DNA from 4 places in the Micromonospora sp. NPDC047465 genome. Region 3 is predicted to be linked to each of the others. Evidence: riboswitches for the same ligand, from Rfam matches in the RefSeq annotation. Region 3 holds a riboswitch; each other region holds the start of a gene.
The links. A riboswitch is a leader RNA that binds a small molecule or an ion and turns the genes downstream of it on or off. The one in region 3 is predicted to bind cyclic di-AMP.
Positions count from the first base shown of each region.

Region 1: another riboswitch for cyclic di-AMP. It lies ahead of ABZ793_RS04490 (C39 family peptidase); the one in region 3 lies ahead of ABZ793_RS01190 (NlpC/P60 family protein).
Region 2: another riboswitch for cyclic di-AMP. It lies ahead of ABZ793_RS02735 (hypothetical protein); the one in region 3 lies ahead of ABZ793_RS01190 (NlpC/P60 family protein).
Region 4: another riboswitch for cyclic di-AMP. It lies ahead of ABZ793_RS06870 (hypothetical protein); the one in region 3 lies ahead of ABZ793_RS01190 (NlpC/P60 family protein).

Region 1 covers NZ_JBEYTP010000003.1:100,310-104,357, forward strand. Annotated here, with positions in the region: gene ABZ793_RS04485 (hypothetical protein) at 1-632, shown strand, start outside; cyclic di-AMP (ydaO/yuaA leader) riboswitch at 978-1,119, shown strand; gene ABZ793_RS04490 (C39 family peptidase) at 1,340-2,185, shown strand; gene ABZ793_RS04495 (alpha/beta hydrolase) at 2,294-3,037, shown strand; gene ABZ793_RS04500 (CDP-glycerol glycerophosphotransferase family protein) at 3,057-4,048, opposite strand, start outside.
Region 2 covers NZ_JBEYTP010000002.1:97,119-101,166, forward strand. Annotated here, with positions in the region: gene ABZ793_RS02730 (SRPBCC family protein) at 1-436, shown strand, start outside; gene ABZ793_RS02735 (hypothetical protein) at 544-1,605, opposite strand; cyclic di-AMP (ydaO/yuaA leader) riboswitch at 1,619-1,750, opposite strand; gene ABZ793_RS02740 (cation diffusion facilitator family transporter) at 1,904-2,821, opposite strand; gene ABZ793_RS02745 (AAA family ATPase) at 2,913-4,048, opposite strand, start outside.
Region 3 covers NZ_JBEYTP010000001.1:229,426-233,473, reverse strand. Annotated here, with positions in the region: gene ABZ793_RS01195 (peptidoglycan recognition family protein) at 1-1,631, opposite strand, end outside; cyclic di-AMP (ydaO/yuaA leader) riboswitch at 1,872-2,007, shown strand; gene ABZ793_RS01190 (NlpC/P60 family protein) at 2,020-3,060, shown strand; gene dcd (dCTP deaminase) at 3,132-3,710, opposite strand; gene ABZ793_RS01180 (pyridoxamine 5'-phosphate oxidase family protein) at 3,789-4,048, shown strand, end outside.
Region 4 covers NZ_JBEYTP010000004.1:256,212-260,259, reverse strand. Annotated here, with positions in the region: gene ABZ793_RS06875 (YibE/F family protein) at 62-1,414, shown strand; cyclic di-AMP (ydaO/yuaA leader) riboswitch at 1,581-1,712, shown strand; gene ABZ793_RS06870 (hypothetical protein) at 1,716-2,735, shown strand; gene ABZ793_RS06865 (carbonic anhydrase) at 2,983-3,768, opposite strand; gene ABZ793_RS06860 (MarR family winged helix-turn-helix transcriptional regulator) at 3,975-4,048, shown strand, end outside.

The sequences.
Region 1 (4,048 bases), on a different contig from region 3:
CCGACGAGCCGGTCGCCCCGCCCGCGGTCGACCCTGCGGCGGAGGCCGCCGACCTGCGCCGCTACGCCGAGGAGGTGGCCGTCGCGGCGGGCCGGGCCGCCCGCACCGCCCGGCGGCGGCGGGCCGACTGGCTCGCCGCGCAGGAGGAGGCCGACCGGGCCTGGCGGGCGTACGACGAGGCGGAGACCGCCGCCCGCCGCTTCACCGGGGCCGCCGCCCTGCCCGCCCCGCGCACCCCGCGCACGCCCGCCGAGTACGCCGCCCGCGAGCGCTGGCTGCACCAGGCGGCGGTGGCGGCCCACTGGCGCGGCGACCTCTCCACCCGCCAACTCCGCGAGGTGTTCGGCCGCCGGGCCGGCTGGGATCCCCGCCGACACCCGGTCGAGCAGGAGATCGCGCTGGCCCGGGCGGTACGCGACGCGAGGCGGGCCGAGCACCGGGCCGCCGCCGAGCGGGAACGGTTGGCGTGGCGGGACGCCGACCTGGCCGCCGAGGCGGCGCGGGCCCTGGCCGGGGAGGCGTACGCCGCAGCGGTCCGGCTCCGGCCGGGCCGGCTCCCGGCGGCCCGGCCGGTCTCCGCCGGGCGTCGGCCCGCGCTCGCCGCGCGGTGGCGGCCCGCGCGGGTGGGCTGAACCGCCGGGCGTCGGCCCGCGCTCGCCGTGCGGTGGCGGCCCGCGCGGGTGGGCTGAACCGCCGGGGCAATTTCGTGACGCCGGTCATAGCGGTGCCGAACCGGTCATCCGGCACGGCCCGGCCGATTCCCGCCGACGATTCCGCGCCGATGTCCGCCGCTCGTCCGGTTGTCGACGCAAGGTGCGTCAGGAAACGGTCGTCCCATTGAGTCACGTCAGTGCCGAACTGACCGCAAAAAAAGTCTCTCGATCAAGGTTTAAGCAGGTGGGAGCGGGTTGGCAGGGCGCGGGCCGGCCAGTAGTGTCGGCCCGTCCGGTGCGGTACCCGATCGCAAGAGGCGACGCCGCGCCGACCCGCCTAATCGTGAACAGGCGAGCCGGGGACCCAGTGCAACATCGGGGTGAATCCGCGGGCCACGGCCCGCGGTAGGGCGTTCTTCCCGCCCGAGTCCGTCAGCTAACCCGGTCGGCGGCGTCGGAAGGAGTTCCATCCCCGTGCAGCACCCACCCGCCCCCCGGTCGTTCCGGCGCCTCCACGGCGCCGCGGTGCCCGCGCTCGCCCGGCCGCACGCCGCGAGCTGACCCACCGGTCACCGCCCGTCGCCCGGCATCCCGGGCGCATCCCCTGAGTGGTCCACCACCGCCGGACGCCGTCCGCGCGGTCGGTCCCCCCTGCGCGGACCGGCGGCCGCTCACCCCCCGAGCCCGTGGAGGAAACCGTGAAGCACCACCTCAAGCGACAGCTCCGTCGCCTCACGTCCGAGCGTCCGTACCAGGTGGCCGCCGCGTCGGCCGCGGCGCTCGTGCTCGCGTCGGGCACCGGCGCGCTGCTGGCCGGCACCGACGAGGCGCCCGCCGCCGCACAGGCCCCGGTGGCCGTGAGCGAGCTGCGGGACGGCACCGTCGCCTCGCGTGGCGACGCCCGCGTCGCGGCGGCCCCGTCGACCGGCGCCCCGGCCGCGTCCAGCGCCGCTCCGTCGGCCAGCGCCACCAGCGCCGCCCCGAACCCGGACCTGACCCGCAAGCCGGAGCCGCCGAAGCCGCCGAAGGCGAAGTCCCTGGACTACGACTACCAGGCCCAGACCACCTTCTACAACTGCGGTCCGGCCGCCGTCCGGCACGCCCTCAGCGCCGCCGGCATCGCGCGCAGCCAGGACGCCCTCGGTGCCCAGCTGGGCACCGACGAGATGGGCACCGACTCGGCCGAGGACACCACCCGGGTGCTGAACGCGACGGTGAAGGGTGACCCGTACCGGACCCGGATGATCCCGGGCGGTGCCGCGACCCCGGCGCAGATGGACCAGCTCCAGGCCGACGTGGTCGCCGCCATCACGGACGGGCGGGGCGTCGTGGTGAACGTCGCCGGCAGCGCCACGGACACCGACGGCGGCTGGCACTCGTTCCCCGGCGGCCACTACATCGCCGTCGTGGGCTACCAGGACGAGGGCCGGCTGGTGAAGATCGCCGACTCGGCGAACCCGGCGACCGCCTCGTACTGGATGTCCACCATCGCCCTGGCGAACTGGGCCGCCACCCGCGGCTACTCCGCCTGAGAAAGACACCCGTCGGGCGTCGGCTCCCCACCCCGGGAGCCGGCGCCCGATGTCGTCTCCGGGTCACGGCCCTCGCCGGGGCGTACGGCGGGTGGCACACTGCGGCCTATGGTCGATGAATCGGGTGACCGGGACGGCCGGCGCGTCCTGCTGCTGCTGCACGGCATGGGCGCGACCGGGGACGTGTGGCTGCCCTGGGCGCCGCTGCTGGAGCGCCGGTGGGCGGGGCGGTGGCTGGCGCCGGACCTCGCCGGCCACGGCTGGTCGCCGCCGCTGCCGGCGTACTCGTTCGCCGGGCTGGCCGACCGGATCGCCGCGGGGCTCGCGGCGGGGGACCGGCTCGTCGTGCTGGGGCACTCCCTCGGCGGCGTGGTCGGGCTGGCGCTGGCCGCCCGCCGCGCCGGGCTGCCGGTCGACGCCGTGGTCGGGCTCGGCATCAAGGCAGTCTGGTCCCCGGCCGAGCTGGCGAAGGCCAGGGAGTTGGCCGCCCGACCGGTGACCTGGTTCGCCAGCCGGGACGAGGCGGCCCGCCGGTACCTGCGGGTGGCCGGCCTGACCGGGCTCTTCGCGCCGGACCACCCCGTGGTCGAGGCCGGGCTGCGGCAGGTCGACGGCCGCTGGCGGCTGGCGATGGACCCCGCCGCGTTCGGGGTGGGGGAGCCGGACCTGCCGACCCTGCTGGCGGCGACGGACGTGCCGGTGCTGCTGGCCCGCGGCGAGCACGACCCCATGGTCACCGACGCCCAGCTCAAGGAGCTGGGCGTGCCGGTCGCCACCCTGCCCGGCCTGGGCCACAACGCCCACGTCGAGGCCCCCGAGGCCGTCCTGGAGCTGGTCGACCCGTACCGCTGACCCGCCGGGTGCCGGCCGGTCAGGTGGTGGCGGAGAGGGTCGCCTCGTCCGGCTCGACCGGCAGGCCGGTCCCGCCGACGGCGCGCGGCGTCGGCGGGTTCCAGTCCGCGTCGAGCTGCCGCCGCGCGGCGTCCAGGAACGCCTCGGCGTACGACTCGGCCGGGAAGTCGCCCAGGTAGCGGCTCCGGGTGGCCCAGCGGGCGGCGGCGAGCGGGTCGGTGTCGAGCAGCGCGGCCAGCACCTCGTCCACGTTGGACATGTCGCGGCGCAGTACGTACCCCGAGCCGGCCAGCGGGAACCGCTCGGCGAACCGGTCGCCCTCGTCGCCCATGTCGGTGACCGCGTACGGCTTGCCGGAGTAGAGGTAGTCGGAGATCACCCCGGACACGTCGGAGACCAGCGCGTCCGAGCGGTTCACGCACTCCGTCAGGGTCAGCTCGCGGGTGGCGGCGGCGCCGAAGACGTGCTGCCGGCCGGTACGGGCCCGGTCGGCGGCCAGCAGCTCCGTGAGCCGGCCCAGCTGCCGCGCCGAGGCCGGGTTCTGCGAGGTGTACGGGTGGGCCCGCAGGATCACCGTCGCGCCCCGCGCCAACAGCCCGCGCAGCAGCGCCTCGGCCACCGGCAGGGAGCAGTAGTTGGCGTCCGCGTGGTGGCCCGTCCAGGTCGGCGTGTAGAGCACCGTGGGGTTCGGCAGGCCGCGCACCGGCTCCGGGCGGACCTCGATCGACTCGACCTGCGGCCGGCCGACCACCACGAACTTCTCCGCCGGGATGTCCACGCCCGCGCGGGCGTACCGGTCGACGGCGGCCTGACCGGCGACGAAGATCCGGTCGAAGATGGCGGAGACCGGGTTGGCGCTGGGCGCCTTGTCGCTGTCGCCGTGGTGCAGCTGGACGTGGGTGAGCTGGGTAAAGCGGATGCAGTGGCTGTTCTTCGCGCCGTGGTTGACGTAGAACGCCACCCGCAGGCTCGGCACCAGCGCCTCGTCCATCGCCTTCGTCGTCGGGCAGT
Region 2 (4,048 bases), on a different contig from region 3:
CCAGGCGCGCTGCTCGCTCGCCGACGCCGCGGGGTTGCTCGCGGACCCGGCCCGGCAGCAGGACCTGCACCCGCTGATCGCCCGGGTCCGCCGGGTGTCGCCCCGTCGCGGCGCGCGGGCCAGCTACCTCATCACCGACCGGCTGGCCGTCGGGCCGCTGCGCCTGCCGGTCACCTACCGGGCCGACGTCCTGGTCGACGGGCCGGACGAGATCGTCACCGTGGCCCGGCAGTGGCCGGCCACCACGGTGCGCAACCGGACCCGACTGCGGGCCGAGCCGGACGGCGTGGTCCGGATCGACGTCGAGATCACCCTTGCCGCGCCGGTCCCGCTCTTCGGCTACGCCTTCCGCCAGGCGCGTGCGGCCCACCTGGGGCTGGCGGCCCGGCTCGGCGTCGCCCTCGGCGGGCACCCGCCGGAGTCACCGCCCGGCTGAGCCGGGCATCGACGACACGGCGAGATCCCCGGCCGTCGGCCGGGAAGGTGGCGGCGGGAAGGCGGTCGGCCCCGGTGACCCGCTCGCGGGTCACCGGGGCCGGGGCGTCAGTAGACCGACAGGTGCACGTGGTTGGTGTGGTCGCTGGACGGGTCGCCGTTGGCCCCGCTGTACGACTTCCAGCCGCTGCTGGGGAGCCAGATCTGCCTGTACCAGATCACGTAGAGCACGGCGAGCCGGTCGGCGTTCTTGACGAAGTACGCCGCCAGGTTGTTGCCGTACGTCCTGTCGCCGCCGGTGGCGTCGCCGCCGAACCCGCTCTTCTGTGCCGCGAAGTCGCAGGCCCGGCCCTTCGGGTGCTCGCCGGAGCCGCCGGGGCGGTAGCAGGAGACGTAGCGGGTGAAGCCGGCCGCCTTGGCCTGGTTGAGCGCGTGCAGGGTGCGCGGGGTGATGCAGCCGTTGGCGGGGGTGGGGTCGTTGACGCTGCACGACTCGGACGGCCAGGACCCGTCGGAGTTGCGCGGCGCCGGCTTCGCCGTCGCGGTGGAGCTGCCGCCCGGCCCGCCGCCACTCGCCTGCGACCGGTTGGCGACCGTCAGCGCCCGCTCTGCCTGCTCCTTGCGCTTGGCCATCACCGTGACCTGCTTGCGCTGTTCCCGGATCTCGCCGTCCAGGGCGAGCTTGGTGCGGGTGGCCTGGTCCCGGGTCTCCTGGAGCTCGCGGAGCGCCCGGTCCTCGTTGGCGGCCACCGCGTCGAGGGCGGCGGCCCGGTCCATGAAGCCGTCCGGCGAGCTGCTGTTGAGCAGGGCGGACACCACCCCCAGCCGGCCGGTCCGGTAGGCCACTCCGGCGATCTCGCCGACCTTGCTGTTCCGCTCGGTCAGCTCGCTCTCGGTCGTCTTGAGCTGCGCGGCGAGCTGCTGCTGCCGCTTGACCGACGTGTCCAGCGCCCGCTTGGCGTCCAGGTAGCCCTTGCTGGCGGCTTCGAGCTGGGCCCGCAGGGCGGGCGTGCCGCCCTCCTGGTCCTGGCCGGGGGCCGCGGCGAGCAGTCCGGCCCGGGAGGCGGCCGCCGCGGGGGCGGTGGTGACCGGGGCGACCGCGGCGCCGAGGGCGAGCGTCGCGGCGATCAGGGCCGCCAACCGGGCGGCGCGTCGTCGTACAGGTGCCATCACTGGCATACACGTGTCCTTCCGTCAGCCGCCGACCGGGTTAGCTGACGGGTTCGGGACGGAAGATCCCTACCGCTGACGCGGATGCACCCCACGAACATGGTTCCCCGGTTCGCCCCGCCGGGCGATTAGGCGGCGGCCACCGCCGGCACCGGTGGGTGCCGCCTGGCGGAGGCCGGAACCGAGCCTACCGGTGCCGGTGTGACTGGTGCAGCGCACGTGACTGAGGGTGCCTGTCCGCTTACCGTCAAATCCGACATAAGTCAACAATACTCTCCCAGATTTAAGGCTGTGCTCATTACCACTCAACCGACCCGCAGGCCCCGGGAGACGCCCCCGGCTCGATCTGCAACGTCGCGTGCTCGATCTGGAAGTCCTCGTGCAGGGCCGTCCGGGCCGCGGTGAGCACCGCGCCGACCTCGGCGCCGGGCTCCATCGTCAGGTGCGCCGAGGCCACCTCCATCCCGGAGGTCAGCGTCCAGACGTGCAGGTCGTGCACCTCGGCCACGCCGGGCACGGCGGCCAGCCGGTCGTGCACCCTGGTGACCTCGAGGTGCTCCGGCGCGGCCTGCACCAGGATGCGCAGCGCGGCGCGCCCGAGCCGCCAGGTGCGGGGCAGGATGAACATCCCGATCGCCACCGCGACCACCGGGTCCGCCCACCACCAGTCGGTGACGGCGATCAGCAGGGCCGCGCCGATCACGCCGAGTGAGCCCAGCAGGTCGCCCAGCACCTCCAGGTACGCGCCCTGCATGTTGATGCTCTCCTTCGCCCCGGACCGCAGCAGGGCGAAGGCGGCCACGTTGGCGAGCAGGCCGAGCACGGCGACCGCGAGCATCGGGCCGGCGAGGACCTCCGGCGGGTCGCCGAACCGGCGTACGGCCTCGACGACCACGTAGACCGCGACGCCGGAGAGCAGCACGGCGTTGGCCAGAGCGGCCAGCACCTCCAGCCGGTAGAGGCCGAAGGTGCGCTGCGGGTCCGCGCCGGCGCGCCGGGTCGCGGTGATCGCCGCGAGCGCCATGCCGATGCCGAGCACGTCGGTGAACATGTGCCCGGCGTCGCTCAGCAGAGCCAGCGAGCCGGTGCGGAAGGCGGCCACCGCCTCCACCACCATCAGGGCGCCGAGCAGCGCGAACGCCGCCCAGAGGCGGCCCCGGTGGCGGTGCGCGGCATTCGCGACCGACCCGTGGTGGTGGTCATGACCTGCGCCCACGCGCCCACCTTCCGTCACCTGTCCGGACCCGGTTCAATCTATGCTCACATCGCAATATGTGCAAGTGACTGCCGGCGGCGGCCGGGACGACTCAGCCGGTCGGGTCGACGGTGGTCAGCCGCTGGGTGGCCCGCGACAGCGCGACGTAGAGCGTCCGTACGCCCGAACCCGGGTCGGCCCGGATCTCGCCCGGGGCGACCAGGACCACGCCGTCGTACTCCATGCCCTTGGCCTCCAGGCTGGTCACCACCTGCAGGCGCGGCGCGCCCAGGCCGCCCAGCCACCCGGCCACCTCGTCCCGGCGGGGCACCGGGGTGATCACGCCCACGGTGCCCTCCACCTCGGCCAGCAGCGCCGTGGCCGCCGTCACCACGGCCGTCTCCAGCTCCGCCGGCGGCACCACCAGCTCGACCGGGTCGACGCCGGTGGAACGCACCGCCCTGGGCAGCGGGAGTTCCGGGTGCAGCCGGCGGATCTCGGCCGCCGCCACCGCGAAGATCTCCGCCGAGTTGCGGTAGTTCGTGGTCAGGGTGAAGTGGTGCCGCTTGCGCCGGCCCAGCGCCTGGTCCCGGGCGCGGGTCAGCTCCTCCGGGTCGCCGGTCCACGCCGTCTGCGCCGGGTCGCCCACCACCGTCCACGAGGCCAGCCGTCCGCGCCGGCCGATCATGCGCCACTGCATCGGCGAGACGTCCTGCGACTCGTCGACCACGACGTGCGCGTACTCCCGGTAGTCCTCCGGGCGCTGCCGCGCCGCCTCGCGGGCCGCGCGCTGCCGGTCGGCGAACGTGCTCAGCTCGCGGACCCCGCCGGCCAGCTGGAACGGGTCGCGCTTCGGCCGGGCCGGCTTCATCGGCTTGCCGAGCAGCGCGTCCAGCTCGTCCAGCAGCGCGATGTCGGCGATCGTCAGCCCGGCGCGGTCCAGGCTCCGGTAGGCGTCGGTCAGCAGCCGGATCTCGGCGCCGGAGAGGATCCCGCCGGCGTACCGGCGCAGCCGGTCGGGGCGGGCCAGCCAGCCCAGCACGTGCCGGGGGTGCAGCCGGGGCCACCACGCCTTGAGGAACTCCCGGAACTCCGGCCGCTCGGCGATCTCGTCCTCGAACGCGCGCTGCTCGGGCAGCCGGCCGATGCCCAGCCGACGGGCCTGCGCCCAGAGCGCGGCGAAGACGCCGTCGAAGCCGGCGCGGCGCACCTCGTTGCGGCGGGCGCCCCGGGGCATCGCCCGCTCCC
Region 3 (4,048 bases):
TACCAGATCGCGGTCCAGTCCCCCCGCACCTCGGCCAGGGCGTACGTCTGCCCGGCGGAGGCCCGGGCGCCGTGGTCGGAGATGTACATGGTGTTCGGGGTGCCGTCGGGCCGCAGCGCGATGTCGTTGACCAGCGGCGCGTCGTGGCTCGGCGCGCTGTGCAGGATCACCGCGGACGAGCCGCGCAGCGGGCAGGGAGCCACCGGCGGGGGCGGGTTCGGCACGCCGGGCGGCTGCCGGTTGCAGCCGGTGAACTGCGGCTGGTTGGTGGCGAAGTCCGGGTCGATGGTGACCAGCCCCGTGTGCGGCGTGCCGGTCGACGTGAACGGCGCCTTGAGCAGGTCGAAGTAGTGCGACCAGTCCCAGTACGGGCCCGGGTCCCAGTGCATGCCGCGCACGGTCGAGGCGACGGTGCCGGGGACGTTGTCGTGACCGATGATGTGCTGCCGGTCCAGCGGGATGTTGTACCGCAGCGCCAGGTGGCGGACCAGCTTGGCGGAGGTGCGGTACATCGCCTCGGTGTACCAGGTGCCGTGTCCCGCGAAGCCCTCGTGCTCCAGGCCGATGGACTTGGCGTTCACGTACCAGTTGCCGGCGTGCCAGCCGACGTTCTTGGTCTTGATGTGCTGGGCGATGTGGCCGTCCACCGAGCGCAGGGTGTAGTGCCAGCCCACCCGCCTCGGGTCCTTGACCAGGTTGACGCTGGGCCCGAAGTAGCCCTCGGTGTCGTGGATGACGATGTACTCGATCTTCTGCTGGGCCGGCCGGTCGGCGAGGTCGTGGTTGCCGTAGTCACCCACGGTCGGGCCGTACTGCGCGTAGGGCGCCGGGATCCACTCGCAGGAGATCGTGTCGGGGCACTCCAGCCCGTCGGGCCGGGCGACCTTGCGCAGGCCCAGCCGGTCGAGCCAGGAGCGTTCCGGCTGCACCGCGCGGGCGGCGAGGGTGACGCGGTGCCCGTCGTCGGTCAGCCGGCTGTCGCCGGCACCGATGGTGGCGTACACCTCGTTGGCGAAGGCCGCCGCGGCGTCGGCGCTGTCCGCGCCGGAGTACCGGGCCACCGCGCCGTACCAGGCCGCCGGGTCCGTGTCGGCGCCGACCGGGGCGCCGATCTCCTTCTGGTACGCGGCCAGCAGCGCCGCGCCGCCCCGGATGTTGGCCGTGACGTCCGTGCGCAGCGCCTCCTCGCTGGCGCCGGTCAGCCCGGCGGCGGCGTCGAGCGTCCGCAGCGAGGCTTCGGCGGGAGGCTGGGCGGCCGGCGGCTCGTGCGCCTCGGCCAGGGACGGGCGGGAGTCGTCGCCCCGCGGGTCCTCGGTGCCCTCGTCGTGGTGGGTGCCCCCGGGCAGTGCGGCGACGTACTCCGCGTCGGTGAGGTGCATCGGTCCGAAGCCGCCGCTGGTGCTCGGCGTTCCGGCGTTGGTGTTCCAGCGGGACTGCAGGTAGGAGACTCCGAGCAGGACGCTCTCCGGCACGCCGTACTCCGCGGCCGCGGCGGCGTACTGCTGCTGCCGGTCGGTCGTCGGCGCGGCGGCGGCGGTTCCGGCGGCGGTGAGCGGCGTTGCCGCCAGGGCGGCCGCCACGGCGGCGGCCAGCAGGACGCGTCTGCTCCTCGATGTCGCTGACAGGTGCATCAGACCCCCAGGTCGGACGGGCGAATGTGGGGCCACCTTCGCCCCGGGCGCCACCTCCGGTCAATACCTTTCCATGCGTCACTTACCGAAGAAGGAAAATTTCGTCGCCCGGAGTCACGCGCTCCCACCGGCCCACACGAATACGGTGTGTCACGGCGCGATGGGTTGCGGATCGATAACGACCGTCTCTACTCTGGTCATTCGTCGGCCGGCGACAGTCCGCCCATCCGGGGCGGTAACGGTCCGACACCGCCGAGTCGCTCCCGAGCGAGCCGGGGACCCAGGTACCCGGGGTGAATCCGCAGCACCTGCGGTAGGGCGTCCCCTTCCCGCCCGAACCCGTCAGCTAACCCGGTAGGCGGTACGGGAAGAAGGAGTACGGAGCCCGGTGGCACACCATGCCCCGCGGCCACCGTCGGCACGGTCGGCGCCCGCCGGCCCGACGACGGCTGCGCCGCGCCCACGCTGGTACCGCTGCACCACCGCCCTCGCCGCCCTGGCCGCGTTCGCCGTCGTCCTGACCGGCGGCGCCACGGCGGCCCACGCCGAACCGACGGTCGCCGAGATCGAGCGCCAGATCGACGAGGACTGGAACAAGCTCGAACCGATCATCGAACGGCACAACGCCACCCGCCAGGACCTGGCCGCCAAACGCAGGCAGGCCGACGCCCTCGCCAAGCAGATCAAGCCCCTGGAACGGCAGGTCGAGCAGGCGATGGAGGAGGTCAGCGCGCTGGCCGTCCGCGCCTACAAGGGCGAGAACGTCTCCGCCGTCAACGCCCTGCTGGGCAGCCGCTCGCCCGACCAGATGGTCGGCCAGCTCGAACTGCTCGACCGGTTCGCCCAGCACCAGCAGCAGGACGTGCGGCAGGTCGCCGAGTTGCGCGACCGACTGGCCGAGAAGAAGGCCCCGCTCGACGAGATGGTCGTCCAACTCGGCCGGACGGAGGCCCAGCTCGCCGCGAAGAAGAAGCAGATCAACGCCGAGATCGACCGGCTGCAGAAGCTCCGGCTGCGGATCTACGGCAGCGGCGGCGGCGGTTCGCTGCGCCCCGCCCCCTGCCCGGCCAGCTACCCGGGTGGCGGGGCCGGCACCGCGGTCAAGTTCGCCTGCGCCCAGATCGGCAAGCCCTACGTCTCGGGCGCCGAGGGCCCGAACGCGTACGACTGCTCGGGCCTGATGCTCGCCGCCTGGGCGAAGGCCGGGGTCTCGCTGCCGCACAACGCCGCGCAGCAGCGCCGGGCCACCGCGACCGTCACCCGGGGCGAGCTGCGCCCGGGAGACCTGGTCTTCTACTACAGCGACCTGCACCACGTCGGCATGTACGTCGGCGGGGGCTGGGTGGTGCACGCCTCCCGAGCCGGGGTGCCCGTGAAGATGAAGAAGGTCGACGACGGCCCGATCCACAGTTACGGCCGCCCCGGCTGATCGGGTGAGGAACGGGCCCTTCCTGACGCACCCGCTGGCGGAAGGGCCCGCGCCTCACGGCGACCGTCGGGTCAGCGGGTCGGCCAGGTGCGCCAGTGCTGCCAGGAGCGGCTCGGAGTCGGGCCGCGCTGCCCCTGGTAGCGCGAGCCGTAGACGGCCGAGCCGTACGGGTGCTCGGCCGGCGACGAGAGCCGGAAGATGCAGAGCTGACCGATTTTCATGCCCGGCCAGAGGGTGATGGGCAGGTTGGCCACGTTGGACAGCTCCAGCGTCACGTGGCCGGAGAAGCCCGGGTCGATGAAGCCCGCGGTGGAGTGGGTGAGCAGGCCGAGCCGTCCCAGGCTCGACTTGCCCTCCAGCCGCCCGGCGAGTTGGTCGCCGAGGGAGATCACCTCCAGCGTCGAGGCGAGCACGAACTCGCCCGGGTGCAGCACGAACGGCTCGCCCTCGGGCACCTCGACCATCGACGTCAGGTCGTCCTGCTGCATCGCCGGGTCGATGTGGGTGTAGAGATGGTTGTTGAAGACCCGAAAGAGCTTGTCCAGGCGGACGTCGATGCTGGACGGTTGCACCAGCGTGGGCTCGAACGGCTCCAGCGCGAGCGTGCCCGCCTTGATCTCGGAGACCAGGTCGCGGTCGGAGAGCAGCATCGCACCACCTTAGCGAGCGATGTGCGTGACCTGCGTGTCGGACTACATGTTCGTACACGTGTTCGATAGAATGTCGGCATGGCTTCCTGGTCCGAATTCGCCGCCGACGAGCCCCGCCTCGCCGACGGGATCCGCTCCCTCATGCAGCAGTACGGGCCGGGCTTCGGCTACCTGGCCACCGTCCGCGCCGACGGCGGGCCCCGGGTCCATCCCGTCTCTCCGGTGATCACCGACGAGGGGCTCTTCTGCTTCGTGGTCGACTCGCCGAAGCGGCGCGACCTGGAACGCGACGGCCGCTACGCCCTGCACTCCTTCCCGCCGGAGGAGAGTGACGACGA
Region 4 (4,048 bases), on a different contig from region 3:
CACGCCGAACCGACCGGCTCGCCGGCACGTACCCCGCCCTGGATTCGTTGGGAGACACTCGATGGGCGCCGACCACACCCGTCCCGCACCGTCCGCCCCGCCGGGGGTGCGGCGGATCCTCGTCGCGACGGTGGTGCCCCTGTTCGTCGCCACCCTGATCGCGGCCCTGCTGCTCTGGCCGTGGGACGCCCCGGACGCCGCGCCCGGCACCGATCCGCCCCGCCACCACGGCACGGTGACCCGGGTGGTGACGGAGCCGTGCCCGCCCACCCCGGAGGCGCCGGAGGGCGCCCCGGGCGCCGCGGAGGGCCCCTGCGGCACCGTGACCGTGCGCGTCGACGACGGCCCCGACGCCGGTCAGCAGGTGGAGACGCCCGTACCGGCAGGGCCGGGGGCGCCGACGGTCGCGGTCGGCGACGAGATCGTCCTGGTCCAGCTCACCGATCCCGCCGACCCCTCGGCGAGCGCCTACAACATCGCCGAACACCAGCGCGGCAAGCCGCTGCTCTGGCTGGTGGTGCTGTTCGCCGCCGCGATCGTCGCGTTCGGGCGGTGGCGGGGGCTCGCGGCGCTGGCCGGCCTGGCGGCAAGCTTCGCCATCCTGCTGACCTTCGTGCTGCCCGGCATCAGCGCCGGCAGCCCACCGCTGCTGGTCGCGGTCGTCGGCGCGGCACTGATCATGTTCGTGGTGCTCTACCTGACGCACGGGGTGACCGCGCAGACCTCGGTCGCCGTGCTCGGCACGCTGGGCAGCCTGGTCCTGACGGGCGTACTCGGCACGATCGCCACCGCGGCGACCCACCTGACCGGGTTCGGCAGCGAGGACGCCACCACGCTGTCGATGTTCCAGGCCGACGTCGACCTGCACGGCCTGCTGCTCGCCGGGATCATCATCGGCTCGCTCGGCGTGCTCGACGACGTCACCGTGACGCAGGCCGCGACGGTCACCGAGCTGGCGCACGCCAACCCGGGGCTGTCCCGGATGCAGCTGTACCGGGCGGCGACCCGGGTCGGCCGCGCGCACATCGCCTCGACGGTGAACACCATCGTGCTGGCGTACGCCGGGGCCTCGCTGCCGGTGCTGCTCCTGCTGACCGCCGACTCCCGGGCGGTGAGCCAGATCCTGACCAGCGAGTTCCTGGCCCAGGAGATCGTCCGCAGCGCGGTCGCCACCCTGGGCCTGATCGCCGCCGTGCCGCTGACCACCGGGCTCGCGGCCGTGGTGACCACGGCCGGCCGGCGCGGCGGCGAGTCAGCCGACCGCGGCGCACCCCCGACGCCGCCGGCTCCCCGGCCGGCGGCCGACCGCTCCGAGGCGCTGGAGGCCCTCAGCGGGCTGCGCGCCGGAAACGCCCCCTCCGCCGCCCCCGCCGCGTGGCCCGACCGCGACGGGAGCACGGACACCGCATGGTGAAACTCCTCAGCGTGACCGATCAGGACGTCCCGCCTGATAAACGCGTCACTGGTCACCCTCCGCCGCTACGAAATAACGCATTTAGTCGGCTTAGGGACGTAGATCCCCGGCAGGGCTCTCGGGTAACCTCGCTGCCGGTCACCGCCGAAGGCGCGCAGCGGCGCCTGCGGTGCCGCCGCCCAATCGCCGCCAGGCGAGCCGGGGACCCAGGTACGTGGGGTGAATCCGCGACAGCGGTAGGGGCCACTTCCGCCCCGAACCCGTCAGCTAACCCGGTCGGCGGTCGACGGAAGGGAAAAATGTGACGGCACCCCTACGCCGCTGGTTGACCCCTGTGGTGGCCGTGATCGCCGCCCTGGCCGTCTTCGCCGGGCCCCTCCCGGCGGCGGCCGCACCCACCCCACCGCCCCAGCCCTCCGGCCACGGGGACGACGAGCCCAAGCTGCTCAACGACTTGATCGAGGCGCGGAACCGCAACTACGTCCAGGCCAAGGCGAAGCTCGCGAAGTCGAAGAAGCGCCAACTGGAACTGGCCCTGGAGGTCGACCGGGCGCAGGCCGACCTGGCAGCGCTGGCCCCACAGGTGAGCCAGATCGCCGCCCAGTCCTACCGGACCGGGCGGATCGGCGCGGTGTCGATGCTGCTGGACACCGCCAGCCCCGACTCGTTCGTCAAGCGCGCCGCCGCCCTCGACGAGCTGAACCTGGTCAACTCCAAGAAGCTCGCCGAGGTGAACGCGGTCAAGAACCGCGCCGAGCAGGCCAAGCTGGCACTCGACGCCGAGGTTCGCGAGCAGACGAAGCTGACCAACGAGATGGCCCGCGGCAAGCGCGAGGCGGAGAAGGCGCTCGCACTGGTCGGCGGCAGGGGCCTGACCAGCGGCAAGGTGGTCGCCACCTCGCCGGTGGCCCGGATGGCACCGGGTCGTACTGCCGACGGCGACTGGAAGCCCTTGTCCTGCACCGAGAACGACCCCACCACCTCCGGCTGCATCACCGCACGCACGCTGCACATGTACAAGGAGGTCAAGCGGGCCGGCTTCAACCGCTTCGTCGGCTGTTACCGCTCCGGCGGGCCGTACGAGCATCCGAAGGGCCGGGCCTGCGACTGGTCGCTGCAGCGGAGCGGCTTCTCGCCCTGGCACAACGACGACACCTACATGTACGGCAACAACCTGACCGCGTTCCTGGTTCGCAACGCCGACCGGCTCGGCATCTACTACGTGATCTGGAACCGGCAGATCTGGTTCCCGGCGACCGGCTGGAAGTCCTACAGCGGCCCGTCGAACCATACGGACCACGTGCACGTGTCGCTGCTCTGACCGCAGCCAACGACAGGGCCGCCCCGCAGTCGCGGGGCGGCCCTGTCGGCGTCTGTCGCCGTGTCGGGTCCACGGCCCGTGGTCGCCCGTGGCCCTGCCGGCGTCCGTGGCCCTGCCGGCGTCCGTGGCCCTGCCGGCGTCCGTGGCCCTCGTCGGCGGGCGTCTGTAGCCCTCGTCGGCGGGCGCTTGTGGCCCTCGTGAGCGGGCGTCGGGCGGCCGGGCCGGGCCGGGCGAGCGCGGGAACCGGTCAGGCGAGGGCGGCGCTGGCGGCCGGCTGTGCCCCGTCGACCGCGCCCGGCCCGGTGGGCGCGGCGGCGACCCCCCGAGCCTCGCCGGGTACGGCGGTGACCGCCCGCGCCTCGCCGGCGGCCAGCCGGTACGACATGCCCACGACGGCGCAGCGCCCGGCGGCCACCTCGGCGGCGAGCACGGCCGACCTGTCCAGCATCGCCTCGACGGTCTGCGCGATGTGGATGTCGACGATCCGGTCGATGTCGTCCACGCCCTCGGCGGCGGCGCGGCGCAGGCTGGGCACCACGGCGTCCACCACGGCGCACAGGTGCCCGGCCGGGGGCGTGCCGGTGGTGTCCGCCGCGCGGGCCGCCTGGACGGCCCCGCAGGAGTCGTGCCCGAGGACCACCACCAGCGGCGTGCGCAGGACCGTCACGGCGTACTCGACGCTGCCCAGCACCTCGGGGCCGACCGTGTGCCCGGCGGTGCGCACCACGAAGAGGTCGCCGAGGCCGCGGTCAAAGATGATCTCCGCAGCGAGCCGGGAGTCGGAGCAGCCGACGATCACCGCGAACGGGTGCTGCCCGTCCGCGACCGCGGCACGATGCCCGGCGTCCTGGTTGGGGTGGCGTGGGGTGCCGGTGACGAACCGGCGGTTGCCGGCCTGCAACTCGGCGAACGCCTGCTCCGGGTCGCCGGGAGTGGGGAGCGCGTCCCGCACGGCGGTCGAGCCCCCCGGTGCCGGCTCCGACGGATTCCACTCCGGGCCCGGCTGCCCGCCGGGAGATCCGGGACGACTCATCTCCCTCACCTCGCCCCTCACGTGAACGACCTGGTCATCCCGGCCGACGCTGGACGCGGGCAGTCCCCACGGTCACACGCACTCGAAGGTACGTCAAGGGATGCGTGATATGCATTTCATATGTTCGCGCCCGGCTGCGGACGTCGGGCGGGCCTCCCGCACGAGGGCGCGGCGGAAACCCGAAAGGCGCGCCATACGATGACGACATGGCGACGACAGGGGAGAACGGGAGCACCCGGAACTGGACGTTCCTCACGAACCACGGGCACGTGCTGCTCGC